One region of the Pseudoalteromonas sp. CF6-2 genome, then DNA from elsewhere that is predicted to be linked to it. Evidence: predicted binding sites of a transcription regulator. Region 1 holds the regulator's gene; each other region holds the start of a gene.
What was found. Region 1 encodes MetJ, which represses methionine synthesis genes. Its sites were predicted from a motif close to TAGACGTCTAGACGTCTA; they were not measured.
Positions count from the first base shown of each region.

Region 2: metA (homoserine O-succinyltransferase) is a predicted target of MetJ. The motif match lies at 4,203-4,220, and genes of this name have one in related genera.
Region 3: metE (5-methyltetrahydropteroyltriglutamate--homocysteine S-methyltransferase) is a predicted target of MetJ. The motif match lies at 2,473-2,490, and genes of this name have one in related genera.

Region 1 is NZ_CP091442.1:407,549-415,777, forward strand. It holds gene priA (primosomal protein N') at 1-879, opposite strand, end outside; gene rpmE (50S ribosomal protein L31) at 1,113-1,328, shown strand; gene L3Q70_RS01970 (malic enzyme-like NAD(P)-binding protein) at 1,864-3,105, shown strand; gene metJ (met regulon transcriptional regulator MetJ) at 3,181-3,501, opposite strand; gene metB (cystathionine gamma-synthase) at 3,727-4,986, shown strand; gene metL (bifunctional aspartate kinase/homoserine dehydrogenase II) at 4,992-7,337, shown strand; gene L3Q70_RS01990 (PBP1A family penicillin-binding protein) at 7,434-8,229, opposite strand, start outside.
Region 2 is NZ_CP091442.1:859,385-867,613, reverse strand. It holds gene metH (methionine synthase) at 1-2,124, opposite strand, end outside; gene L3Q70_RS04030 (homocysteine S-methyltransferase family protein) at 2,134-3,201, opposite strand; gene metA (homoserine O-succinyltransferase) at 3,191-4,138, opposite strand; gene ettA (energy-dependent translational throttle protein EttA) at 4,385-6,058, shown strand; gene L3Q70_RS04015 (TlpA disulfide reductase family protein) at 6,175-6,666, shown strand; gene L3Q70_RS04010 (PilZ domain-containing protein) at 6,702-7,067, shown strand; gene L3Q70_RS04005 (histone deacetylase) at 7,121-8,029, shown strand; gene cyoE (heme o synthase) at 8,110-8,229, opposite strand, start outside.
Region 3 is NZ_CP091442.1:1,399,225-1,407,453, reverse strand. It holds gene metE (5-methyltetrahydropteroyltriglutamate--homocysteine S-methyltransferase) at 2-2,275, opposite strand; gene L3Q70_RS06520 (LysR substrate-binding domain-containing protein) at 2,563-3,450, shown strand; gene L3Q70_RS06515 (Nif3-like dinuclear metal center hexameric protein) at 3,571-4,323, opposite strand; gene L3Q70_RS06510 (hypothetical protein) at 4,473-4,850, shown strand; gene L3Q70_RS06505 (HPP family protein) at 4,881-5,357, opposite strand; gene L3Q70_RS06500 (TetR/AcrR family transcriptional regulator) at 5,458-6,000, shown strand; gene L3Q70_RS06495 (amidohydrolase family protein) at 6,055-8,229, opposite strand, start outside.

The sequences.
Region 1 (8,229 bases):
GCCTTTTTCACAAAAGCGCCATGTTTGTAGGCGCTCGTTATCAGTGAGTGCCGAATGCCATAGCATAATGGGCGTATCAGGAAAGCGACGACGAAAACGATTGACGGTTTGTGGGGTTAGACCTATTTCAGGAACCAAAACCAAAGCTTGTTGGCCTTTTTTTAATATTTCTTCAAGGCATTGTAAGTAAACTTCCGTTTTGCCGCTGCCAGTCACCCCTTCGAGTAGAAAGCTTGCAAACCCATGGGCTTGGTTAATGGTAGTACAAGCGACAGCTTGTTCTTTATTGAGAGCCGGTTTTTTACTCACTGTTGGTGCGTGTTGCTGCCATTGATTGTCATGCTCAATAAATTGTTTGATTAGCGCTTTCTCTAGCAGGCTATCAATTGTTTTTTTATTAAAACCGAGCGCTTTTAATTCGGTTAACGATGACTTACCCGACTGCGCAAGTTGCTTTAATAAGTTGAGTTGCGTTTTCGCCCGTAAAGAGGGGAGCTTTGCCCCTTTTTCAGTTAACTCAACCATATTAATGCTGGTTTTGTCAGGGCATTCACCTTGTCTTAAAGCAGCGGGCAGTGCAGTATGTATGGTCTCACCTAAAGGATAGCAGTAGTAGCGAGCTGTAAACTTTAATAGCTCTAAATGACGTTTGGATAAAATCGGGGCTTCGTCAATCACCTCTATGATGGCTTTTATCTTCTCTTTAGGGATGTCAGTACTTGTTTTCGTGGCAAGTATGACCGCTACTTTTTTTTGTGGGCCGAATGGCACAAGAACACGCATGCCCGGCTGCAATTCAATGTTATGCAACAGCGGTTCAACTTTATAATCGAAGGTACGCGGTAAAGGGACTTTTATGGCAACTTCTACAAAGTGCATGGTGGCTCAACGAAAACAAGAACAGACAGATAATGTACTAAAAATAGTCGTAAAAACCTACCAACAAATGCTAGGTCAAGCGCCGTCTGTTTATTTTTTTAGCGAAAGATGCATTTAAAGCTTGTCGCAGAGCGTATTGGCCTATAAAATACGCGGCCTATTAATTGTATTAACGACGTATGGTGCCAGACTACGGGTTTGGAGAGCGATGCGGCCTTAACTAGAGGTTCCCTATGAAAGAAGGTATTCACCCTAAGTACGAAGCTATCACTGCAACTTGTTCATGTGGTAACAAATTCGAAACTAGCTCTACTTTATGTAAAGACATCCACTTAGACGTATGTTCTGAGTGTCACCCGTTTTACACTGGTAAGCAAAAGATTTTAGACACTGGCGGCCGTGTTGATCGTTTCAACAAGCGCTTCGGTGCACTTAGCAGCAAGAAGTAATGTCTGCTGTTTAGTTAAAAAAAGCACCTTAGGGTGCTTTTTTTATACCTGAAATTAACAAAGCATGATGTTAGACGCTATGCCGAACCTGCTGTTTTCACTCACTTCCCATATAACTATTTTTGCTTGTTATGCTCATTATGTCGCTAATTTTGCAGACAAAGTGCAATCCCTTCGCTATATTCTGAGATGTATAAATGATTCCAAAAGTTACAAAAAGTAATAAATTTAAATAACTTTGTAAGTAAATGCAGGCAATGTCGTCGAAATGGTCATTTGGAACTAATTTCGGTTATTTGCAGTGTTCGTGCATATAAAATACAAAAACAGGTGCTTAAAAGGTCATAAATAGGTGAATTTTTATGTCTGATTAATCGCAACTATGCACAGAAGTTGTGGGTAAATCCTTTTAAATTAAGCGATATAGCATATAACAGGATAGACCTGATAATACTTGGAATTTTTATACATTACAGGTATCGTACTGATGCAAGCTCTCTCACTTTTTAACTTTTTTGCAGGATACTATCGCGTTATGTCAGATTTCCGTGAACAAGCATTACATTACCACGCTCACCCCGTTCCAGGTAAAATTAGTGTTGAACTAACCAAGCCGGCCGAAACGGTTAACGATCTCGCTTTAGCTTATAGCCCAGGTGTGGCTGAACCAGTTCGTGAAATCGCTGCTGATCCAGCAAATGCCTACAAATATACTGGTAAAGGTAACATGGTTGCGGTGATTTCAAACGGTACCGCAATTTTAGGTTTGGGTAACTTAGGCCCTCTTGCATCAAAACCTGTCATGGAAGGTAAAGCATTACTATTCAAACGTTTTGCTGGCCTTGATTCAATCGATATTGAAGTAAAACATCGCACTACAGAAGATTTCATCAATACGGTTGCAAACATCGCTGATACGTTTGGCGGCATCAACCTAGAAGATATTAAAGCACCAGAATGTTTTGAAATTGAAAAAGCGCTTATCGAGCGCTGCGATATTCCAGTTTTCCACGATGACCAACATGGTACAGCTATTGTTACTGCTGCCGGTATGCTTAATGCCCTTGAAGTACAAGGTAAGGATATCGAAGATGCCATTATCGTATGTTTAGGAGCTGGTGCGGCAGCTGTTGCTTGTATGGAGCTGTTAATTAAGTGTGGTGCATTACGTGAGCATATCTATATGCTTGACCGTAAAGGTGTGATCCATACTCGCCGCGATGATTTAAACGAATATAAGCAGTTGTTTGCTAACAACACTGATAAACGTACATTACAAGACGTTATTGCTGATGCGGATGTATTTGTAGGTGTATCTGGGCCAGATTTATTGACGGCGGATGACTTAAAGCTAATGGCAGACAAGCCAGTGGTGTTTGCGTGTTCAAACCCAGATCCTGAGATTGCCCCAGAAGTTGCACACAGTGCGCGCAATGATTTAATTATGGCAACGGGTCGTTCAGATTTTCCTAACCAAGTAAATAACGTGCTTTGTTTCCCGTTTATTTTCCGCGGTGCGCTTGATGTGCGTGCAACGGCAATTAATGATGAAATGAAAATTGCAGCTGTGCATGCTATTCGTGGTATTGCCAAAGAGCCAGTACCAAGCGAAGTATTAACAGCGGCTGGCGTTGAATCACTTGAGTTTGGTGCCGAGTACATCATTCCGAAGCCAATGGACCCGCGTTTATTACCACGTATCGCGCGTGCTGTTGCAGAAGCGGCGGTTGAGTCGGGCGTTGCGCAAATCGAAATGCCAGAAGATTACATGCGTTAAATTTATTTACGCTAATAAAAAACTCAGCCTTAGCTGAGTTTTTTTATACCTGTGAATCGGCGTCTATCCGATGGCTCATTCAGAATCAAGTACAGGGATATCTAATCCCATTTCAAGCATGATCTTTTTCACTTCTTCAGGGACTTTTTCTGGGTTGTCTTTGCGTAAGTCGTCATCATTTGGTAATGGCTGACCTGTAAAAGCATGTAGAAAAGCTTCGCATAGAAGCTCACTATTTGTCGCATGTCGTAGGTTGTTGATCTGACGACGAGTGCGTTCATCTGTTAATACTTTTAGTACATTTAGCGGAATTGATACGGTAATCTTTTTAACTTGTTCTGATTTTTTACCGTGTTCTGCGTATGGGTGAATGTATTCACCGTTCCATTTAGCCATAAGTAATTTCGTTGCCTCGGTTATAAGTAGTTCACGCCTTTTTCACAGCGCAAAGATGCGGAAATTTTATCTCTTTAAAAAAGATAGTCAAATACTAGTTATTTAGCCATCTAGTCGTGTAAATGTATAAACTTCTTTATGTCAGCCACAAATGCTTTGACTTCTCATAATTGATCATCTAACCTTTTAGACGTCTAAACATCCAATTAATGAGTAGGTGATGAAATGAGTGAAAAAAATAAAGCGACGATAGCTGTTCGTCATGGTATCGAAGCTGACAAACATCATGGTGCTGTCGTTCCACCTATCTATTTATCAACCACCTATTCATTTGCTGATTTTGATACTAAACGTCAGTATGACTACGGACGCAGTGGTAATCCGAATCGTGATATTTTGGCTGAAACACTGGCTGAACTTGAAGGCGGTGCAAAAGGCATTATTACAGCAACGGGTATGTCTGCGGTGCATTTAGCAACACAGCTTTTAAATAGTGACGACACTTTAGTGATCCCGCATGACTGCTATGGTGGCAGTTACCGTTTATTCACATCATTAGAAAAGCGCGGGTTATTGAAGCTAAAAGTGTTAGATTTAACCAACAGTGAAAATCATCAAGAAATTTTAGCAATCAAACCAAAGCTTATCTGGATAGAGACACCCAGTAATCCAATTTTGCGTTTAACTGATATTAAAGCGATCACCTCAATTGCTAAGCAATGTGGAGCTTTAGTTGCTGCCGATAATACGTTCTTATCACCAGCACTCCAAAATCCAATTCAGTTTGGTGTAGATATCGTCGTACATTCAACGACTAAGTATATAAATGGTCACTCAGATGTAGTAGGTGGTGCAGTGATTGCCGCAACACAAGAGCTTGGTGATGAACTAGCTTGGTGGGCAAATAACATTGGTATTACCGGTGCACCATTCGATAGTTATTTAACCCTTCGTGGTTTGCGAACATTAAATGTGCGTCTAAAACAACACCAAGAGAATGCGTTTGCAATCGCTCAGTATTTAGAAAATTCGCCTTTTGTTAGTCAGGTTTATTACCCTGGTCTTGCTTCTCATCCTCAGCATGAGCTCGCTAAAGCGCAGCAACGTGGCTTTGGTGGTATGGTTAGCTTTGATATTAAAGGTGATATTAATGACGCTGCTGCGTTTTTAACAAGCTTAAAAGAGTTTAGCCTTGCAGAGTCATTGGGTGGGGTTGAGAGCCTTATTTGCCATCCTGCGACAATGACTCATGCTGGCATGGATCCTAAAGCACGCCTTGAGGCAGGTGTGGGCGATACACTCATTCGTATTTCTGTCGGTATTGAAGATATTAACGACTTAATTGCTGATCTGGAACGTGTTTTCAATCAAGTTAAACCAGGCGAAGGCTTACAAGCGGGCCAACCTAAAGCCGCTCAAGTACAGCCAACTAATCAGCAAAATACATCGTTTAAGTTAACGCCTGCACATACGGCATTGTGGTAGAAGAAATGGTTAATATTGTTCATAAATTTGGTGGCTCAAGCCTAAGCTCAGCCGAGCGGTATCAAGCAGTTGCGAACATTGTGTTGGCAAACACTGAGCTAGGCGATTGTGTTGTTGTATCAGCCTCTGGGAAAACGACAGACACACTTGTAAAGCTCTGGCAGAGCTATCAACAAAATGATAATCAAGCTGTGAGTGATATTTTATTGCTTATTGATAATAATCAGCGTGCACTAATCGAGCAGCTATTAGTGTCGCAGAGTAAGCAACATGCATTAGCTAAACTAAAAGATGAATTAGCATCACTGACAGCGTTAATTGCCCAGCAACAACTACATGAAGCACCTTTACTTGCTCATGGTGAGGTTTGGTCTGCTCGGTTACTTGCAGCCTATTTAAATCAACTCGGTTTAGAATCTAAAGATGTTGATGCAAGACAGCTCTTTACTTTGCATGATGGCCAATTGTTGCATCAAAAAAATCAGCAAAGTTGCAGTGAGTTAATCAACCATAACCAGATCAATGTTGTGACGGGGTTTATTGCCGCTGATTGCCAAGGCAATACCGTAACCCTAGGGCGCAATGGCAGTGACTATAGTGCCACACTACTGGCTAGTTATACCTTTGCAAAGCAAGTTTCAATTTGGACTGATACACAAGGTGTATTTAGTACAGATCCTCGCAAAGTTAAAAATGCTGTTAAGTATAACAAGGTATGCCGTGAACAAGCGAATTTGTTAGCCCGTTTAGGTAACCCTGTATTGCATGCTAAGACATTGTCGCCGCTAAAAGGTAGCGACATTAAACTCGTTGTAAGAAGCAGCTTTGACTGTGAGGCAAGCCCAACAGAGGTTGTAAAAGAGGGGTACAGTAAAGCTAAACGTTTTATTACGACCCTTGATAACATTGACTTGCTTCGTATTGATAAATTAAGTAGTGGCGAAGTGGGTGAATTGAGCCAGTTGATTCAGCATAGCCTGCATCACTTTGTAAAAGCCGGCGATACCTATCTGTTAGTGCCAGGCTCGTGTACACATCAAGTTGTAAGTTACCTTGCAGGGCGTGCCAATATTGTTGAGTCTAATTTAAGTGGTTGCGCGGTGGTAGCGCCAAGTAGTGATATTAGCTCACTCGCAGAGCAAACAACGGCGTTATTAAAAGAGCAAAGTATCAACACACGCTTTGTACAGCAAGATGAAAACTACGTATTAGTTTTAAAAGACCAAGCGATTGATAGTGACGTGCTGACCTTACTACACGACAAGTTAATTAATAAAGGCCAAGAGTTGGCTGTGATTGTTGCTGGGCTGGGTAATGTTGGGGAGGTGTTTCTTTCACAACTACAAGCGCAGCTAAAACGCCTTTCAGAACACTATGAAGTGAAAGTGGTCGCTTTACTTCGCTCCAAGCAAATGCTGTTTAGTGCTAGTGGTTTAAACACTGAGATGTGGCAAGAACAGTGGCAAAATGAAGCACAAAACTACGAAAAAGAAGAGCTATTAACACGTATTAGTGAACTCGATTATGAGCACAAAGTGATCGTAGATATCACAGCTAGTGAAGCGTTTAGCCTTTTATACCCTGATTTTGTTGAGCTAAACTGCCACCTGATCAGTGCTAATAAATATGCTGGTACGGCAGCTAATAGTTGGTATCAAAACTTACGCAGTAATTTAGCTGAGCGTAATTTATTATGGCGTTATAACACCAGTGTTGGTGCAGGTTTGCCTATCAACTTTGCACTCGCTGATCTGCAAAACAGTGGCGATAAAATTAACCGTATTGAAGGGGTTTTTTCCGGTACTCTGTCGTGGTTATGCAGCAGTTATGATGGCAGCGTGCCGTTTTCTGATTTAGTACTAAAAGCACAGCAAATGGGTTACACAGAGCCTGATCCTCGTGAAGATTTGTCGGGTCGAGATATGCAACGTAAGCTGCTTATTTTAGCACGTGATCTTGGTCTTGATTTAGAGCTTGATGATATTGCTTTAACACCATTAATGCCTGAAGAGTTGGCCGCGGGTAGTTGGCAAGATTTCTTAGCAAATAAGCATTTACTTGATGAATTTATGACGATAAAAGCTGAGCAAGCACAAGTCGAAAATAAGCTTGTTCGCTATACCGGCGCGATTACCATTACTCATGGCAACGTGAAAGCTGAAGTTGGTCTAGTTAATGTAGCAAAAGACGATGTGCTGGCAAGCCTTAAGCCAGGTGACAATATCTTTGTTATTAACTCACAGTGGTACACTGAGAACGCTTTGGTAATACAAGGCCCAGGTGCAGGAAAAGAAGTCACTGCGGCAGGGGTTCATTCTGATTTGTACTGGTTGGTGAACAACCTAAAATAAATCTTGTTTATCGTGTAATAAAAAACCGCCAAATGAAGTGACCCCCAATAGTTGGACATGCCAATTACTGGGGGTCTTTTTATTACACTCAATTAGCTAAAATAGCTCTTCTTCTGTTGAAAGATTTTCTTCAAATACATCAGTTGGCTGATCGAGTACATATTTCGTAGGGGCTGTGCCCTTAATAAAGTACTCAAAGCGGCTGGTATAATCATTTTTATGACTAAGCAAGCCCGTGGCTAAGTCAATACGAACAGACACCAGTCCTTCAGGTAACTCAATAGGTGCCTCAGGCATGCCATCGAGTGCGACTCGCATAAAATCAACCCAAGCAGGTTGAGCTGTTTTAGCACCAGACTCTGCACCAGATATTTGTGATTTATCTAGATTATTATTGTAGGTTGAACGGCCAAGTGGGTTACCTGGGTTATCGAAACCAACCCACACTGAGGTCATTACATTTCGATTAAAACCACTAAACCAAGTATCCACAGAGTCATTGGTTGTACCGGTTTTACCAGAAAGATCACGGCGCTCAAGTGCTTGAGCTCGCCAGCCTGTACCACTCCAGCCCGTTTTGTGGGTCCAACTACCGCCACCCCAAATTGCGCTATGCATCGCTTGTGAAATTAAGAAAGCATTTTGCTTTGAAATAATACGCGGTGCACAACGCGGCGCAGTATCCGGTTGTGCTGAATTTAACTGGTCACTGTCAGCTGTATAACTTGTAAATGATGTCGGCTCGGGCGTGTCACACGCAAGCTCTGGCTGTGTTTTAAATATCGTATTGCCAGAAGAATCCTGTATTTCAGTAATAAAATACGGGGTGATGAGGTGTCCACCATTAGCAAAGCTACTCATCCCTCTGGCAAGTTCAAGCGGTGTAATTGAA
Region 2 (8,229 bases), 450 kb from region 1:
ACCAAAGTAATCAGGGGTGCCTTTAGGCGCTATATAATCAGCTAAACAGTAGTTAGCAAAGTCGGTTTTTTCAGTTTGCTGACGTAAATGACACGATGTAGTTAAAAGCGTTGTACGCGACTCATCGGTGTAAATCTCAATGTCATCCCCTACTCTATTTGCTGGGAATAAACCAATGACACCAAGTGGTTGTAACGCACCTGATTGCTCAAGCTCATCAAGCATTGCATTAGCATCAGCGAATAAGCTTTTAGCCTGTTCACCAACAATTTCATCTTCAAGAATACGTGGGTACTTACCAGCGATTGACCACGTCATGAAATAAGGTGTCCAGTCGATGTACTGTCTTAACGTCGCAATCGAAACATCTTTAAACTCAGTCACACCCAGCTTTTTCGGCACAGGTGGCGTGTAGTTGTCCCAATCAAGTTTGACTGCGTTGTCGCGAGCACGCTGTAAAGTAACGGGTTTTGAGCGAGGCTTTTTACGTGCTTGTTGTTCACGTACTTTTTCATACTCAGCCTTGGTTTTCTCTAAAAATGCCGGTTTTAACTCTTTCGACAATAAATTAGAAACCACACCCACTGCGCGGCTGGCGTTATTGACGTAAACCACACCTTTATCATACTGAGGCTCAATTTTAACCGCGGTATGCGCTTTCGAGGTTGTTGCACCGCCAATCAGTAGCGGTAATTCAAAACCACGACGGGTCATTTCTTTCGCCACATGCACCATTTCATCAAGCGATGGGGTAATCAGCCCTGATAAACCAATAATGTCGGCTTTTTCGTCAATGGCGGTTTGCAAGATTTTCTCTGCCGGCACCATAACACCAAGGTCGATAACCTCGTAGTTATTACACTGCAGTACAACGCCTACGATATTCTTACCAATGTCGTGTACGTCGCCCTTAACGGTTGCCATAACCACTTTACCGTTGGTTGCGCCCTCTTCTTTTTCGGCTTCAATGAAAGGGTCAAGATAGGCAACGGCGCGCTTCATTACACGAGCAGATTTAACAACCTGCGGTAAGAACATTTTACCCGCGCCGAATAAGTCGCCTACTACGTTCATGCCGTCCATAAGCGGGCCTTCGATCACTTCGATAGGCTTAGCTTTGCTCTTACGGCACTCTTCAGTATCTTCGTCAATATACTCGGTAATGCCTTTTACTAACGCATGTTCAAGGCGCTTTTCAACAGGCCAAGTACGCCACTCTAAATCTTCAACTTTTTCTGCTTGCGCCATACCTGAGTATTTTGGTGCAAGTTCAACAAGTCGCTCACCAGCACCTGGGTCGGTATTGAGGATCACATCTTCCACTGCTTTGCGCAGCTCTTCGGGGATATCGTCGTAAACCGCTAATTGGCCAGCATTTACAATGCCCATATCCATACCCGCTTTAATCGCGTGATATAAAAACACTGAGTGAATCGCTTCACGTACTGGGTTATTACCACGGAACGAGAACGACACATTCGATACACCGCCCGACACTTTACAGTGCGGTAAGCCTTGCTTAATTCGACGCGTACCTTCGATAAACTCAACCGCGTAGTTATCGTGCTCTTCAATGCCCGTTGCAACAGCAAAAATGTTCGGGTCAAAAATAATGTCTTCTGGCGGAAAGCCAATATCTTCAACAAGAATTTTGTAGCTACGCTGACAAATCTCGAACTTACGATCAGCGGTTTCAGCTTGCCCGGTTTCATCAAACGCCATAACCACCGCAGCAGCACCAAAGCGCTTAATTAGCTTAGCTTGGCGAATAAATGGCTCTTCACCTTCTTTAAGTGAAATTGAGTTAACAATGGCTTTGCCTTGAATACATTTTAAGCCCGCTTCAATCACGTCCCATTTAGATGAGTCAACCATGATAGGTACTTTTGAGATATCAGGCTCTGAGGCAATTAAGTTTAAAAACTTTACCATCGCAGCTTTTGAGTCCAACATGGCTTCATCCATGTTGATATCAATCACTTGCGCGCCATTTTCAACTTGTTCACGGGCAACATCGAGAGCGGTCTCGTAATCTTCTTCCATGATCAAGCGCTTAAACTTAGCCGAGCCTGTTACATTGGTACGCTCACCGACGTTAGTAAATACAGCAATTTGGTCAGTCATGTCGGTTTCCTAGTTTAAGTTACACGCTTCAAGGCCCGATAAGCGCATACGCACTTCAAGCTCAGGTAATTGGCGCGGTTTAACACCTTCAAGGCCTTTCGCAAACGCCTTAATATGAGCCGGTGTGGTGCCACAACAACCACCTACAATGTTGATAAAGCCAGACTTGCCCCAATCGATAATTTCTTTGGCCATCTCAGGGGCTTCTAAATCATATTCACCAAACTCATTCGGTAAACCCGCATTTGGATGCACCGAGGTAAAGGTTTCACAAACGCGCGATAGCTCTTCAACATATTGACGCAGTAAGTCAGGGCCAAGGGCGCAGTTAAGGCCGATTGAGAGCGGTTTAATATGGCGAATTGAGTTATAAAATGCTTCGGTGGTTTGTCCTGATAAAGTACGACCAGAGGCATCGGTAATGGTGCCTGAGATCATCACAGGTAAACTACGACCTGCTTGCTCGAATGCTTCCTCTACGGCAAACGAAGCCGCTTTTGCATTTAGCGTATCAAAGATAGTTTCAATCAAAATAAGGTCTGCACCGCCTTCCATAAGTGCAAGTGTTGACTCAACATACGCAGCCACCAGCTTATCAAAGTTGATATTACGATAACCTGGGTCGTTTACATCTGGTGAAATCGAACAGGTTTTTGACGTTGGCCCAAGTACACCGGCTACATAACGCGGTTTGCTTGGATTTTTTGCTTCAAACTCATCACACACACCGCGTGCAAGTTTCGCTGACTCGAGGTTGATTTCGCGGCTAAGACTCGCCATATCGTAATCTTCCATCGAAATAGTCGTGGCATTAAAGGTATTCGTTTCGATGATATCGGCACCGGCTTCTAAGTAAGCACGGTGAATATCAGCAATGATTTTTGGCTGAGTTAGACTTAATAAATCGTTATTGCCTTTAATAAGTACATGCCAATCTTTAAAGCGCTCACCGCGATAATCCTGTTCTTCTAATTTATGTTCTTGGATCATGGTGCCCATCGCGCCATCGAGGATTAAGATTCGCTGTTTTAGCGCCTCGGTTAATTGTTCGCGTTTATTCACTGCATTACTCGGCATAGTTGTTAGTCCTTACGTCTTGGCTAACTAAGTTAATATCATACGGTGTAGTTTGGTACACATAATAGTTTAACCAATTCGAAAACAATAAAAAGGCATGACTTTGCCACGTTTTCGACGGTTCGTTGTCTGGGTTATCGTCAGGGAAGTAGTTTTCTGGCTTAGGCGCATCCGCTGATTTTTCTTGGTCACGCAAATACTCCCCTTTTAAGGTATGCGCATCGTACTCTGGATGACCAGTAATATACACTTGGCTGCCTGATTTATTTTTAATTAAGTAGGCACCTACTCGCTCAGAACCAGCTAACACTACGAGCTCGTCGCAGGCAGTGATCTTGTCGATATCAATATGACCATAGCGAGAGTGTGGCACTAAAAAGGTATCATCAAAACCACGGGTAAGTGCTGCATGGTCAAAGTAACTTTTATGGGTAAATACCCCGCTCAGTTTATTTGGTTTAAGTTCACGCTTAAGGCCATAGTGATGATAAAGCCCCGCATGGGCCGCCCAACACGAAAACAACGTCGACGTAACATGCTGCTCTGCCCAATCTAAAATAACTTTTAGTTCATCCCAGTAAGCAACTTCGTCATACTCTAAATGAGCAAGCGGCGCGCCTGTTATGATCATGGCATCGTAGTTATTATCTTTCACTTCTGAAAAATAACGATAAAACGTATCCATGTGCTGCTCAGAGTTACTACTGGTGCGGTGAGTATCTAAGCGCAACAGCTCAACATTAACTTGCAGCGGTGAGTTAGCGAGCAAACGAATAAACTGCACTTCGGTTTCAACTTTGTTTGGCATTAAGTTTAAGATGGCCAAACGCATTGGGCGTATTTCTTGCGTTTTCGCGCGACTTTTTGGCATTACAAACACGTTTTCTTGACGTAACTTTGCAATAGCAGGCAATTCATCTTTTACTGTAATGGGCATAGCTGGCTCCGAGCATACTTATCTGACTGCTAATTATGAACGGATAGTTAGAAATTTCAACCTCTAGATGTTTAGATGTCCAAATGAAGTGATATTTCTGAGTGGCCATTAATTAAAATGTATGACTCTTTGAGTAAATAACACCTTGATATTAAGCCTATCATAAACGCTGAATTCTGTATTTTGAGGTAGTTTGGGTATACAATACTTGCTGTTAATTTTTATTATAAATTGAAGGCTTCTTTCATGGTGTTACCAGACAAGTTTATATTCTCGATGAGTCGAGTATCTAAGGTTGTGCCACCTAAGCGCACTATCTTAAAAGATATTTCTTTACACTTTTTCCCAGGCGCAAAAATTGGTGTGCTAGGTCTAAACGGTGCAGGTAAATCAACGTTACTTCGCATTATGGCCGGTGTTGACCAAGACTTTGAAGGTGAAGCTCGCCCTCAACCAGGCACTAAAATCGGTTACTTACCGCAAGAACCGCAGCTAGACGAGAACAAAACAGTTCGCGAAACAGTAGAAGAAGCAGTAAGCGAAGTTAAAAATGCACTGAATCGCTTAGATGAAGTATACAACGAGTATGCAATGGATGGTGCTGACTTCGATGCACTTGCGAAAGAGCAAGGTGAACTTGAAGCTATCATCCAAGCACACGATGGTCACAATATCGACAACGTGTTAGAACGTGCAGCTGATGCATTACGTTTACCACCTTGGGATGCAAAAATTGAACACCTTTCGGGTGGTGAGCGACGCCGTGTTGCGATCTGTCGTTTACTACTTGAAAAACCAGATATGCTAATTCTTGATGAACCAACCAACCACTTAGATGCTGAGTCAGTTGCTTGGTTAGAGCGCTTCTTACACGACTACGAAGGTACCGTGGTAGCTGTAACCCACGACCGTTACTTCTTAGATAACGTAGCAGGTTGGATTTTAGAGCTTGACCGTGGTGAAGGTATTCCTTGGGAAGGTAATTACTCATCGTGGCTTGAACAAAAAGATTTACGTTTACAACAAGAGCAGAAATCTGAAAAAGCACGTCAAAAATCAATCGCGCAAGAACTTGAATGGGTGCGTTCAAACCCGAAAGGCCGTCAAGCTAAGTCTAAAGCACGTATGGCACAGTTCTCTGAGCTACAGCAAAACGATTACCAAAAGCGTAACGAAACGAATGAGCTATTCATTCCACCTGGTCCGCGCTTAGGTGACCAAGTTATCGAAGTGAAAGGTCTGAAGAAGAGCTTTGGCGATCGCGTATTAATCGATGACTTAAACTTTGCAATGCCAAAAGGCGCTATCGTAGGTATTATCGGTGCCAATGGTGCGGGTAAATCAACCCTATTCAAAATGCTAAGTGGTGAAGAAACGCCAGATAGCGGTGAGATCCTTGTGGGTGATACTGTTGAGCTTGCAACCGTTGATCAGTTCCGTGGTGACATGGACGAAAGCAACACGGTTTTCCAAGAAATCTCTAACGGTCAAGACGTATTAAAAATTGGTAACTTTGAATTCCCAAGCCGTGCCTATGTTGGCCGCTTTAACTTTAAAGGTAACGACCAACAAAAATTCGTTAAAGACTTATCAGGTGGTGAGCGCAACCGCTTACACCTAGCTAAGCTATTAAAAGCAGGTGGTAACGTATTACTACTGGATGAGCCAACCAATGACCTAGACGTTGAAACACTACGTGCACTTGAGAACGCTATTTTAGAGTTCCCTGGCTGTGTGATGTGTATCTCGCATGACCGTTGGTTCCTTGACCGTATTGCTACACATATTCTTGATTACCGTGACGAAGGCCAAATTAACTTCTTCGATGGTAACTACACAGAATATGAAGAGTGGTTGAAGAAAACCTTAGGCGCAGAAGCGGCGCAACCTAAGCGTATTAAATACAAAAAAATAGGTTAATTGATACTTAAGCTATCATTATCAGAGCCCTGCACACGCAGGGCTTTTTATTTTGAAAGAAAAATGTTTGCATTTAGTTCTTATTAAAGTACCAACTTTAAAAAAGAACTAATCTCATGAAACACCTGCTAGCACTTATTCTACTCTTCTCATGCTTTATAAATAGCACCTTTGCATCTGAACTTGAAAACCCCATACAACTTCCTCCTCTCACGCTTGAAATGGCTGATGGGAGCCAGCTTAAAACGGCTGAATTACTTGGCACGCCTTATATTCTTCACTTTTGGGCAACGTGGTGCCCATACTGTAAAAAGCTTCAACCTGGACTTGAGAAAATTCATCAACAATATAAACGTCACGGCCTTCGCGTGATAGGTGTTAGCTTTCGTGAAGACGATGATGCAACACCTCAACAATCTTTAATAAACAGAGGGCATCATTTTAAAACAGCAATAAAGGCAGATCTGATTGCGCAACAACTTGGCGTAAAAGGAACACCCACAACGCTTTTTATCAATAAACAAGGCCAAGTTATTTGGCTAACCACCACATCAGACCCTGACGATAAAAAACTTCATGACAATGCCGCCAAACTCGTGAGTGATTGACTATACTCTAAGCTTAAGCATCGCTAAGGGTTATTATGAAAAATCGTCGTAAGTATTCGCGTATCTTGTTTTCTACACCAGCAACATTGGTTATGAATGAACACACATACAATTGTGAATTACTCGATATATCTTTAAATGGGGCACTGATAAGCCTTCCTGATAAGCTCTTGGCTGATAAAAATGCGCTGGCAGAACTTACTTTCTCGCTGCCAGAAAGCCAAATCACTATTAATATGTCTGTTGAAATCAGGCATATTGAGCCGTTTCATTTAGGCTTACACTGTGTCCATATCGATATTGATAGCATCACTCACTTAAAGCGGTTAGTAGAGCTAAACCTAGGAGACGATGACCTATTACACCGAGAGCTAACTATGCTAATACATACACCCGAATAGACTATTAAAGGTAACTTTATTACCATAGTTAAAAACTGGCTGTGCTGTATTCAATGAATTTAAATCCACATTTACCTATCGTCTATCATCCTAATTACTCATTTAACTTCGATCCGAAGCATCGCTTTGTAATGAGCAAATTTGCATACTTATATGAACATGTAAAAAGCCTTGGTCTTATTAATAGTAATTTAGTCCAACCAAAGTTAGGCACGCCAGAACCTCTCGAACTAGTACATTGCGATAATTATATTTATGACCTTTGGCATAACCGCCTTGACGAAAAAGCAATGCGCCGTATCGGCCTGCCGTGGTCTGAGCAACTCATGGCGCGTACTTTTACCGCCCCACTTGGCACCTTGCAAACGGCGCGTCTTGCCTTGAAGCATGGTATAACTTGCCATCTAGCAGGAGGCACCCACCATGCTCATACTGACTTTGGATCCGGCTACTGCATGGTAAACGACTTAGCGTTTACCAGCGAAACCCTAATAAAAAGTGGTGAAGTCACCAATATACTTATTTTTGATTTAGACGTTCACCAAGGTGATGGTACCGCAGCAATGCTCGCGCATCAGCCCTATGCCTATACCTGCTCTATCCACTGCGAAAAGAATTTTCCGTTTCGCAAGTCAGCCAGCGATTTAGACATAGGATTAGCACCCAATGCGGCGGATAGTGAATACTTAGGCGTTGTTGACGATACTCTGAGTTATTTATTAAACACCCTTAACCCAGATTTAGTGCTTTATGATGCAGGTGTTGATGTATGGCAAGAGGATGGCTTAGGAAAACTTGATATAAGCTGGCAAGGGATAGAGCAACGCGATCATTTAGTCCTTAAGCGTTGCCTAGAGCGCAATGTACCTGTCGCAACGGTAATTGGTGGTGGTTACGATAAAGATCACCGTCGTCTTGCCGCTCGCCATGGCATAGTGGTAGAGCAAGCTGCACGCTTTTAAACAATAACGAAAAAAGGCCCGGTGGAGAAAAGAACCGGGCCTTTGCTACTGTAACATTGGGATATGTTAGCAACTTTTTTCTAAGTTAAAACAAGTAGCTGTGGAGCTACCGAATGATAATCTAAAGCCATCGCTATACTCAAAACCGTAATATTTACTATCGAAAAAGCAAATACTTGGCGCGCCCAGCCGCTTACATC
Region 3 (8,229 bases), 990 kb from region 1:
GTTAGCCTAACTCTCGGCGTAACTCTTTAGCGGCATTAACCATATTTTGTAATGCTAAGCGTGTTTCTTCCCAACCGCGGGTTTTTAGACCGCAGTCAGGGTTGACCCAGAGCCTCTCTACTGGCACTTTTTTAGCCGCTTTGTGAATTAAGTTCTTAATCCAAGCAATATCGGGGATATTTGGGCTGTGAATATCATACACCCCTGGCCCGATATCATTCGGATAATCAAAATCCTCAAATGCTTTTAATAGCTCCATATTTGAACGAGATGTTTCTATCGTGATGACATCTGCATCCATGTCTGCAATACCCGCTATGACGTCGTTAAACTCCGCATAACACATATGAGTATGAATTTGTGTTTCATCTGCCACTTTCGATGCACAAACACGAAACGCATAAGCAGCCCAGTCCAAGTACGATTGCCAGTCACTTGATTTTAATGGTATACCCTCTCTAAAAGCGGGCTCATCGATTTGAATTATCTTTATACCAGCTTGCTCTAAATCGACAACCTCATCACGAAGCGCTAATGCTATCTGCTTAGCAATGGTAGGTTTATCTAAATCATCACGGATAAATGACCAAAATAGAATAGTCACCGGACCCGTTAGCATGCCTTTCATTTTCTTCGTTGTTAGAGATTGTGCATAGCGCGTCCATTCAACTGTCATAGATTGCTCTCTCGACACATCGCCCCAAATAATCGGGGGTTTTACACAACGCGTTCCATAACTTTGTACCCACCCAAATTGGGTGAATGCAAAGCCTTGCAAAAACTCCGCAAAGTACTCAACCATATCGTTACGCTCTGCCTCACCATGCACCAAAACATCGAGCTGTAACGCCTCTTGCTCTTCAACAGCATAGCGAATTTCTGCTTCCATCTGCTGACGATACTCAGCAGCAGGCAAAACCCCCGCTTTAAATTCTTTACGTGCTTTACGTATCGATTGAGTTTGCGGGAAAGATCCTATCGTGGTGGTCGGTAGTAAAGGTAGCCCAAGTGCGCTTTGCTGTTTGGCTATTCGAACGGAGAATGGACTAGACCGTTTAGCATCTTTGTTAGTTAGTGTACTCAGACGGTTTTGCACATCTTGATTATTAACTCTCGCTGATATTAAACGTTTCTTAACTGGCTCACTGTAATCATACAGCAACTGTGTTTGCCCTGTGTTAAGCGCATTACGCAATAGTTGTAACTCTTCGCCTTTTTGTTTGGCAAAAGCAAGCCACGATTTTATTTCCCCCTCTAATTGCTGCTCTTGGTCTAAATCGACAGGTGTATGAAGCAACGAACAAGATGGCGCAAGCCACAGGTTATCGCCTCTTTTTTTAGCTAACGCGTGCAATACAGAATACTTTTGCGTTAAATCACTGCGCCATATATTACGACCGTCAATAATACCCAGTGAAAGTACCTGTTGCTGTGTGATTAAGGTATCAAGCTTTGATATATCGACATTTCCTGCAACACAATCAAAATGCACACCGTCTACAGGGTAATTAGCTATATCGGCAACATAATCATTTACTGAGTCAAAATAACTGGCAAGTAGTAACTTCACACCTTGTCCTGAGAGCGTCGCAAAACTTGTTTTAAGTGCTTTTTGCTGGCCAGAGTTTAATTCTAAGGCAAGAACAGGTTCATCTATTTGAACCCACTCAACACCCAGCTTCGCAAGCTTAGCTAATACCTGTTGATAGACAGGTAAAAGCTTTTCTAGTAATGATAACGTATCAAACGGCTTTCCTGCAGGCTTAGCCAAATGTAAATAAGTCACAGGGCCAACCATCACAGGCTTCACCTTGTGGCCTAATTGATGAGCTTCTTGCACATGCTCAAATAGTTCAGTCCAAGTCAGTGCGAATGTTTGATCTTCCGATAACTCAGGAACAATATAGTGATAATTTGTATTAAACCATTTTGTCATCTCACTTGCTGCACATTGACATCCAGTAGGCGCTTGCCCTCTAGCAATTCTAAAAAGTGTATCTAAGTCAACGTTACCTTCCTCACTATAGTGGCGCTTTGGAATTGCTCCCACCAAAAGTGATGTATTCAAAACATGATCATACCAAGCAAAGTCACCTACAGGCAGTAAGTCAATACCGGCATTAGCTTGTAGTGCCCAGTTTTCTTGTCGAATAGACTTACCTCGTTCGAGTAATACTTGCTGGTTTATTTTTCCTGCCCAATAAGATTCTATTGCGAACTTTAACTCACGTTTCTTTCCTATTCGAGGAAAGCCTAAATTATGTAGTTGTGCCATACCCATTCCATTTAGCTGTTTAGATGTCTAAAACATTAGCGATGAGATAAACCTAATTCAACTGATGCTTTCTCAGTTTCAACTTGAGGTAATTTCATGGATTTAAAAAATAATTTAAGTAAAATATAAATGACAACGCTGTCAATTTATTTAGTAAAAGTATATTGTAAATATGAGGTAAAATTCCTCTGAAACTTTAGACGTCTAGACGTTGAAAAAACATAATTGTAGGCGTACTATGTCCATAATCTGAGTTTGACTCACATTTTTCATGAGATTTTTTAAAGATGATCGATATTAAACACTTAAAAACCATAGCAACCCTTAAAGAAACAGGATCTTTGGTCAATACAGCCCGAGAGTTGTTTCTAACGCAATCGGCTTTATCGCATCAAATTAAAGATCTTGAGAATAAATTAGACTGTCAACTTTTCGAGCGTAAAACGCAGCCTGTGCGCTTCACGCCACAAGGTATGCTGTTACTGGAGTTAGCAAACGAAGTTTTACCGCGTGTTGAAGCGACAAAATGCCGTTTAAAAGAAAGCCTTAATCAGCCAATTTCAAACCTGCGCTTAAGTGTCGAATGCCATGCTTGCTTTCACTGGCTATTACCGACTATAAAAGAGTTCAACAACTTTTGGCCAGATATTAAAGTCGATTATGAAAGAGGCTTTAGTTATGACGCTATTCCTGATCTAATCAATGATGAACTGGACTTAGTACTCACCTCTGATATCCGTGAGCCAGACAAATTAGAATACGCACACTTATTTGACTTTAAGTTAAAACTGATTGTTTCACCTGATCATGAACTGGCCAAAAAAGCCTATGTCACCGCACTGGATTTAAAAAACGAAACGATAATTTCTTACCCCATTCCACGTGAACGCCAAGATATCTTTAAACATTTTATCCAAAATGCACGATTCGATGGCACGCTGAAAACGGTTGACCAAGGCTTATTGATTTTCCAGTTGGTGAGTGCTGGTATGGGGGTTGCGGCTTTGCCCGATTGGTTAGTGACCCCTTATGAAAGCCAAGGGCTTATTAAATCGATTCCGTTAGGTGCGTTAGGGTTAACACGCCCGATGTATTTAGCAATGAAAAAAAATATGAAAGATAACCCTGTTTATCGCCACTTTTTAAATACCTGTAAACAAAATAACGGCCGTTAATAAAAGCTCACGTAACTGACATGGTTACATGGGCTTTTATGCTCCCTTGCTGGTTCAGTCCATTGGCCCGTGAAATATGCGCCACTGCTTTGATGCAAAGGCGCAGTAGTCTCCATAGAATCAGACAGGATTATCGATATCAATAAAGGTGACATCAAAACCATGCTGCTCAGCTAATAACTCACCCAGAGCTTTAATGCCATAGCGCTCTGTCGCATGGTGACCTGCTGCAAAAAAATCGATACCTTGTTCACGTGAGCTGTGAATCGTTTGTTCAGATGCTTCACCTGTCAAATAAGCATCAATATCCTGCGAGGCAGCTAAATCAATATACCCTTGCCCACCACCAGTACACCAAGCAATAGTGTCAATTTTCTCTTCTCTAACTAAGCTTGTTAACGGTGCGCGATTGAGTACTTGGGCAATTTTGTCGGCAAATTCTTCACCCGTTAATGGTGTTTTTAAACGCCCTTTTACCGGCACACTATTAGGACCGGATTCAAGCCCAGCAGTAAACTCAATATCGAGTAACTTTGCCAATTGCGCGTTATTACCAATGTCGGGGTGTATATCTAGCGGCAAATGATAGCCATATAAATTAATATCATTCTTTAAAAGCGCTGCAATACGGCGTTTTTTCATACCCGTAATTGACTGCGACTCCCCTTTCCAAAAGTAGCCGTGATGTACCAAAATTGTATCTGCATTTTCGGCTATCGCTGCATCAATCAATGCTTGGCTTGCTGTTACACCCGTTACTATTTTTTTTACCTCGCTCGCGCCTTCAACTTGTAAACCGTTGGGGCAGAAATCAGCGATTAATTCAGGCTTAAGAATGTCATTTAGTAATTGAGTAAATTGTTTGCGTTGCATATAAAACCGTTCTCCAACCCTCTATTTTGTGCAAATTTTGGCGGTTATGAGCGAAAAATGAAAGGAAAATCGCAAAAAATTGAAAAGTAAGCTGAAAATAGGTATAAATATATATTCTTAATCTGTGTTTACAACGTATAGGGTCTCTGATGAGCAAACTAGACAAAACAGAAGTGTTAAATGCCTTCGAAGCAGCATACGAAGCAGCGAATGGTAAGAAACCTGAAATTACTACAAAACCTGGTTGGTATAGCATCGATGGTGGCAAAAACTTGCGCCTAGCCGATGTTGCAGCGCTGACTGAAGAGCTTACTTCTGGTAAAACAGCTGAGCCTAAGGCAGAAGAAGCACCAAAAGCCCCAGCGAAAAAAACCAAAACTAAAACCGCTGCGCCAGCTAAAACAGCAAAAAAAGCATCATTCACTGTTGTTAAAGCAAACGATGATGGTTACAAAGCTGAAGAACTTTGGATCGTTAACCTAGCTGAAAAAGACCACGATTGTCGTTTACCACGTGGTGTTGTGTAATTTACTTACACTTAATAATTTTAAAAACCACTACTCGTTAGTGGTTTTTTTATATTCATCCAGCTGAATATTTAATAGCCATTGACTAAAATAACCAAATAGCACAATAAAAATAGTGCCAATCAATACAGGCATTACTAAGAAATCCCAACTTTGCAAAGATTGCATAATCAAAATTGGATTTGCCCCTGCCGCGGGATGTATTGTGTCTGTCAACATCATGAGACTGATTGCCAGCCCTGTGGCGATAGCAATTTCAACAGGCCCTACACCGACATAATTTACAAATACAACGCCAATTAATGCAGTCAAAAGGTGCCCTCCGATGACATTTTTCGCTTTCGCAAGCGGGCTGTGTGGTACACCAAATACCAACACCGCAGTTGCACCAAATGGTGCCATCAACCAAATACCGTAATTTCCTAATTGCTGTAAATAGGCCAACACAAAAATTGCCATACAAGCAATTACACCTGCGATAGCCGCTTTACTCACCTTATTTTCCATAACGCCTCCTAAAAGTAGACCGATTTGTCTACTCGGCAAATGGTAGACAAGTCGGTCTACTTCTGTCAAGCTATCATTAGTCGCCAATTGAGATCTTGTTATGGATAAACGAACACATATTATTTTGACCGCCCTGTCACTTTTTTATCAAAAAGGCATTCATAGTGTGGGAATAAACGAGATTATTAGTGTCGCGGGTGTCGCTAAAAAAACCATGTACCACCATTTCGTAAGTAAAGATGAACTATTACTAGCGTGCCTTAGTGAGCGACATAACAGGTTTTTAAATTGGTTAACGCAAGCCACCAGCAAGCAAACAACTATTGAAGAATTTAAAGTCGCTTTGATCAGCTGCCATGAAGCGTGGTTTAATTCTAAAGTGACTGAATTAGGTGATTTTAATGGCTGTTTATTTATTAACACTGCAGCCGAATTTGCTGATCCTGCCAACCCAATTAATCAAGCCTGCAAAGAGCATAAAATGGCAGTGCAGCAGTTAATAAAACTGCGCTTATCAGCGTGTAATAACATGGAAAGTTCGCAGCTGGACTCGTACAGCCACTATTTGATGACACTCGTTGAGGGTATGATCTGCCAAGCAAAACTGGTAGGAATTAAACAGTTTCCTCATTTAAAACAATGAATAAACAATAAAAAAGCGGCACTATGGCCGCTTTCAGTTTAGATTTTCGCTATGTTAGATTTTTTCAAAATATAACTTTTCGCGTTTTTTTTCACCCACTTCGTTCATGGTTGCAGCATCAAATAAACGACCATTAATCATGGTGTAATCGATTTTATCTGTATCACGAATATTCGTTAGCGGGTTACCGTCAATAACGATTAAATCGGCAAGCTTACCCGCCTCAAGTGAACCGATATTTTTATCAAGGCCAATGTATTTAGCAGGATCTAAGGTTGCTGCACGAATTGCTTCAAGTGGTGTCATACCACCTTGCGCAAACATCCAAATTTCCCAATGTGCGGCTAAACCTTCACGTTGACCATGAGCACCTAGGTTCACTAAAACACCTAAGTCTTGCAGCTCTTTGGCAACACGGGCATTGTTAAAGTGATTATAGTGATGATCGGGCGCCTTAACACGACGCATTGAGCGAGGTAAAAGCTGATTCTTTGGCACAAACTTACTTAAGCGTGGGTGATTCCACACATCGGTCTTATCGTACCAATAATTTTCACCCCAAATACCACCGTATGCGACACCCAGTGTCGGTGTGTAACCTACATCACTTTGTGACCAAAGCTGGCGAATATCATCATAGATATTGGCAACAGGAATTGAGTGTTCAATACCCGTATGACCATCAACCACCATGGTTAAGTTGTGCTGCAGTAGTGAACCGCCCTCTGGCACAACCATCATTTCAAGTTCACGACCTGCCTCAATCACTTGCTGGCGCTGTTCACGGCGTGGTTGGTTATAGGATTTAACACTAAACGCGCCCACTTTCTTTAAGCGCTCAAGGTGGAATTTGGCATCTTCTAACGAATCAATATGCGACGTGTAACCTGGCATATTCGCACCATATAAAATGGTACCCGTGGAGAAAATACGAGGGCCGACAATCATGCCTGCTTTTTGCATTTCGCTTGCAGCAAAAATCTCAGTGGTGTCGTTTGATGGATCGTGAATCGTTGTTACACCTAACGCTAAACCTGCTAAGTTCTTCCAGTTTTGCTGTGGAATGATCTCATCGCTACCTTGCGAGCCATGCGCATGCGCATCAACAATCCCTGGCATAATCGTCTTGCCGGTTACATCAATTACCTCAGCACCTTTAGGAATAGCAACACTGTCTTTACTGCCAACCGCTTTAATATGCTTACCATCAGTTACAATAACGCCGTTTTCAATAACCTGCTCACCGTTCATGGTGATAATGCGCGCGCCAGTGAACGCAAAGACTGAGTTAGGCTCCGCCATGGTTTTTGTAAAACCGATGTTGTCGCCGCTTTTAACTTTAAAATCAGTCTCTGCATTTTGGTTAATATCAAATAAACCCGCTAGACTTGCATGATATAACTCAGGGCCTAAGCTCCAATAAAGTTTATCGCTTGTGCCACTCCAGCTGATGTTCTCACCCGCGCGAACAGAAAGCTGCTCAATTGGGAATTGGCTATCTTTCGGGCCAATATTAATGGTTTTGCCGCGCTCAACAAATGGCGTAACAAATACTTTAAAACGCTCTGCAAACGCTAAGTATTGACCATTCGGTGATACTCTAAACTCTGTTGCATGCTCTGATTCATAAAGTTTACGAACTTGCTTTGATTCAAGTTCAACAACACTTAATGTTGGCTTTGGCCAAGGACTCATCACATATATACGGTCGTTCGCTGCACCAAATTGCGGCTGATAACCTGATTTAGTGATAAGTGTTGAATCACCGCCTTTAGCACTTACTGAGTAAATACCAGGCTCTAATGACCATGTCGGGTTAAGGATACTGCCGCCAGACGCTTTACGATAAACAACCGTTTTACCATCTGGGCTAAATGTTGGCTCTACATATTTACCTGGTTCTTTAGTAATCGTATCGCCACGGCCACTGCGCGCAGATACAACACGGATTGAGCCCTGTTCGTTATCATCCCATGTGGTGTAAACAATCTTCTTACCATCACGTGAGAACTGCGGAAATAATTCAAAGTGATCGTCTTGCTTAGTCAAGCGCTTCACTTTGCCAGACTCTAAATCACGTTTATAAATATGACCTAGCGCTTCAAAAATAGCCGTTTCACCATCCGGTGAGATTTGTACATTGCGCAGCATTTTCACATCAAAATTGTCGCTATCAATATTTTGTGTAAAGCGCACGGCTTTTTGAATTTGCTTATTAGTTTCAACTTT